One region of the Sulfitobacter sp. 1A12779 genome, then DNA from elsewhere that is predicted to be linked to it. Evidence: riboswitches for the same ligand, from Rfam matches in the RefSeq annotation. Region 1 holds a riboswitch; the other holds the start of a gene.
What was found. A riboswitch is a leader RNA that binds a small molecule or an ion and turns the genes downstream of it on or off. The one in region 1 is predicted to bind thiamine pyrophosphate.
Positions count from the first base shown of each region.

Region 2: it holds a riboswitch for thiamine pyrophosphate, as region 1 does, so the genes downstream of both, thiB (thiamine ABC transporter substrate binding subunit) here and thiD (bifunctional hydroxymethylpyrimidine kinase/phosphomethylpyrimidine kinase) in region 1, are expected to answer to the same signal.

Region 1 covers NZ_JBIFFU010000004.1:223,460-225,643, reverse strand. The annotation lists gene ACGYLQ_RS07435 (FAD-dependent oxidoreductase) at 1-464, opposite strand, end outside; gene thiD (bifunctional hydroxymethylpyrimidine kinase/phosphomethylpyrimidine kinase) at 457-1,260, opposite strand; TPP riboswitch at 1,327-1,423, opposite strand; gene ACGYLQ_RS07425 (error-prone DNA polymerase) at 1,535-2,184, opposite strand, start outside.
Region 2 covers NZ_JBIFFU010000001.1:28,677-30,860, reverse strand. The annotation lists gene aroC (chorismate synthase) at 1-1,066, opposite strand, end outside; TPP riboswitch at 1,159-1,260, shown strand; gene thiB (thiamine ABC transporter substrate binding subunit) at 1,295-2,184, shown strand, end outside.

The sequences.
Region 1 (2,184 bases):
ACGCCCTCGGCGGCCAGCGCATGGGTCAGGTCTTGCAGCGCTTGCCGCGGGTTCAGATGCGCTTCCTCGGCAAAGAACAGCCCGCGGCGATGGCGCCCGGCGAGGTCCGGCTCACAGGCTGCGATGGCTTCGGCGTCGCAGTCGTTGTGGCCTTCGGTGCGGGCGGCGAAACGCTGCAATTCCGCGCGGTCCCGCTCGGGGGCGAGGACCAGCGTGCCCCTATGGGTGACCTCCGTGACCTCCCCCCATAGCGCCGCAGCACGCCGCCCGTGGGTCACCACCGCAGGCTCGCTCAGCGCCCCTTCGCAAAAGGGGGCGAGCATGCCGCCCGCCCACCACGAACAGCCGTGCGGCCCGGGCGGGCCCTTGCGGTCGACGAGCCTTGGCCGCAGCCCCTGCGCCAGACAGGCCCGCGCGGCCCAAAGCCCTGCCACGCCCGCGCCGATGATGGTGACATCACTCATGGGGCCAAACGCCGTGAAAATGATGCACCGGCCCGTGGCCATGGCCGATGTTGAGGGCGTCCGCCGCGGCAATGGCGCGTTGCAGATAGCTATGGGCGGCCTCCACCGCCTCCGGCAGAGGCAGGCCCCGCGCCAGACCGGCGGCAATGGCGGCAGAGAGCGTGCAGCCGGTGCCATGGGTGTTCGCCGTCTGCTGGCGGGGCGCGGAAAGGCGCAGGGTGTCGGCCTCGGAAATCAGCAGATCGACGCAGGTCTCGCCCTTGCCATGGCCGCCCTTCATCAGCACCGCGCGGGGGCCGAGCGACAGCAGCGCGCGGCCCTGCGCGAGCATCGTGGTCTCGTCGGTGGCTTCTTCTGTGTCGAGCAGCCGTGCGGCCTCGGGCAGGTTCGGCGTCAGCACACGGGCGCGGGGCAGCATCCGGTCGCGCAGGGTTTTGACCGCTTCGGCAGAGAGCAGCGCATCGCCGGATTTCGCCACCATCACCGGGTCGAGCACAATGGGCGCGGGGCAGTCTGCCAACCCCTCGGCCACGGCGGAGATCGTTGCCGGGTCGCCCAACATGCCGATCTTGACCGCGCCGATGGCCAGATCGTCAAAGACCGCCGTCATCTGTGCGCGGATCATCGCAGGGGCGATCATGGCGACCGCGGTGACGGCGCGGGTGTTCTGGGCGGTCACGGCGGTGAGCACGCTTGCCCCATAAACGCCAAGCGCGCTAAAGGTCTTGAGATCGGCCTGAATCCCCGCTCCGCCGCCGCTGTCGGACCCCGCAATCGTCAGTGCTTGAAACGCCATTCGGCCCCCCATTCGTTAGATGGGCCAAGGGCATGGAGATACGGGGTAAACGACCGCCCGGATGGGCTGATGCTTGCTTCCGTTCCCTACGCCGGTACGACCCGGATCAGGTTCGATGGGTCGGTTTTCACCTCTCAGCCTTGCGGCACCCCAACGGATTTCCGGCAGGCTAGCGAGGGGCGTTCATAGGGTCAACAGGGGATCGGTTATTTATTGGTTTGTGTTTTATATCATTTAGTTGCGGTGTGTACCTCATGCATTGCATGAGGATTTGTTAATGAAAATCCCGCGATTTGGGGATCACTTTGGCATCGCGCGGGTGGCCGTGCATGGCCACCTGACCGGGCAGCGGATGGGTCGGGTGATCGCCCCGCGTCGTGATGCCGGGCATCGGTGCTTCCGATAGTGCTGCCAGCCGGTCGGAGCGGTTCTCAAGCCGCTCGGCCACCACGTGGATCACCCGCCCGTCGGTCTGCACGCGCCCCTCCACGACCAGAAGCCGCGACGACATGATCGTGGGGCGGTAGAGCTTGAACATGTTTGGCCAGATCACGAGGTTGGCGACGCCGAATTCGTCCTCCAGCGTGATGAAACAGACCCCCTTGGCGCTGCCGGGTTTCTGGCGCACCAGCACCAACCCCGCCAGCTTCACCCGCCGCCCGTGGCCCATGCGCGCCAGATCCCGGGCCGAGGAAAACCCCTGCGCGGCGAGGCTGGCACGGTAAAAGGACATCGGATGCGCCTTCAGCGACAGGCGCAGCGTCTGGTAGTCGGCCACGACCTGCTCCGCCTTCGGCATCACCGGCAGATGCACCTCCGGCTCCGGGCCGCGGGCCGAAGCCTCGGCATGATCGAAGATCGGCAGGGCAGGCGCGTCGCGCAGCCCTTGGGCCTGCCAGAGCGCTTGGCGCCGGTCGATCCCCA
Region 2 (2,184 bases), on a different contig from region 1:
CGCGATGCAGCAGCAGGTGATCCAGCAGCACGCAGGCCATCATCGCCTCGCCCACCGGCACTGCGCGAATACCGACGCAGGGATCGTGGCGGCCCTTGGTGATGATCTCGGTCTCTTCGCCCTGTTTGGTGATGGTGCGCCGCGTGGTCAGAATGCTGGAGGTCGGCTTCACCGCGAAGCGCAGCACCACATCCTGCCCGGTGCTGATCCCGCCCAAGATGCCGCCCGCGTGGTTCGAGGAATATTCCGGCCCATCGGGTCCCATGGTGATCTCATCGGCATTCAATTCGCCGGTCAGCATCGCCGCCGACATGCCCTCTCCGATCTCCACGCCTTTGACGGCATTGATGCTCATCATCGCGGCGGCCAGATCGGTGTCGAGCTTGCCATAGACCGGCGCGCCGAGACCCGCAGGCACGCCGCGCGCCGTGACTTCGATGATCGCGCCGACGCTGCTGCCGGACTTGCGCAGCCCGTCGAGGTAGTCGGCCCAGTCCGCCGCCGCCTTGGCATCCGGCACCCAAAAAGGGTTTTGGTCGATTTGGTCCCAATCGAACGCATCGCGGTCGATCTTATGCGGCCCCATCTGCACCATGTAGCCGGTGATCTGAAGCTCCGGCGCCAGCGCCTTGATCGCCTCACGCGCCAGACCGCCCGCCGCCACCCGCGCGGCGGTCTCCCGGGCCGAGGAGCGGCCACCCCCGCGATAGTCGCGGATGCCGTATTTCTGGAAATAGGTGATGTCGGCATGGCCGGGGCGGAACTTGTCCTTGATATCCCCGTAGTCTTTTGAGCGTTGATCGGTGTTCTCGATCATCAACTGGATCGGCGTGCCGGTGGTAACCCCTTCGAAGGTGCCCGACAGGATCCGCACCTCATCCGCCTCACGCCGCTGCGTGGTGTATTTGTTCTGGCCCGGTTTGCGCTTGTCGAGCCACTGTTGGATCATGCCCTCGTCAATCGGCACGCCGGGGGGGCAGCCGTCGATGGTCGCCCCAAGGGCGGGCCCGTGGCTCTCGCCCCATGTGGTGACCCGGTAAAGATGGCCAAAGCTGTTGATCGACATGGGCGGACCTCCTGTTGTCAAACCCTTAGCCGGGGCAGCGCCCTGCCTCAAGGGGATTTGCCTTGCCAATTGTGCAGGTCCGATCTACCCCTGACGCTACCTCGGGGGGCCTTTGGGCTGAGATGTGCATGTTGTGCGGACCCGTTGAACCTGAACCGGTTAACACCGGCGGAGGGAAGGTCAGGACAGACATCCACCTTTTACCTTTCGCCGCAAAAGGAGGATGCGATGAAGTATCTTACACTTGCTGCGGGCGTCATGGGCGCATCGGCCGCATGGGCCGAGACGCCTGAACTGACGGTCTATACCTACGACAGTTTCGTCACCGAATGGGGGCCGGGCCCGGCCATCGAAGAGGGGTTCGAGGCCGAATGCGGCTGCGATCTGAAATTCGTCGGCATGGGCGACGGTGCGGCCTTGCTGGCGCGGCTCAAACTTGAAGGCGCACGGTCGGACGCGGATATCGTGCTGGGGCTGGACACCAGCCTCGTCGCCGCCGCGAAAGAGACCGATCTGTTTGCGCCGAGCGGGTTGCAGGCCGACTATGACCTGCCGATCACTTGGGAAGACGAAGTCTTTGTGCCCTATGACTGGGGCTACTTCGCTTTTGTCCACGGCAAAGACCTTGCCGCGCCCGCCGATTTCAAAGCCTTAGCCGAGAGCGATCTGAAAATCGTGATCCAAGACCCGCGCTCTTCGACGCCCGGTCTGGGGCTGTTGATGTGGGTCAAAGCGGCCTATGGCGACGCCGCGCCCGAGATCTGGGCGGGGCTGGCCGATAACGTCGTGACCGTGACCAAAGGGTGGTCCGAAGCCTACGGCCTCTTCCTCGAAGGCGAGGCTGATATGGTGCTGAGCTACACCACTTCCCCCGCTTATCACCTGATCGCGGAGGAGGACGACAGCAAGACCGCAGCGCTGTTCGACGAGGGCCATTACATGCAGATCGAAGTGGCGGGGAAACTCGCCGGGTCGGACCAGCCGGAACTGGCGGATCAGTTCTTGCAATATCTCGTTTCCGACGCGGCGCAATCGGTGCTGCCGACGACCAACTGGATGTATCCCGCCGTGACGCCCGAAGGCGGTCTGCCCGCAGGGTTCGAGGGCATGATCCAGCC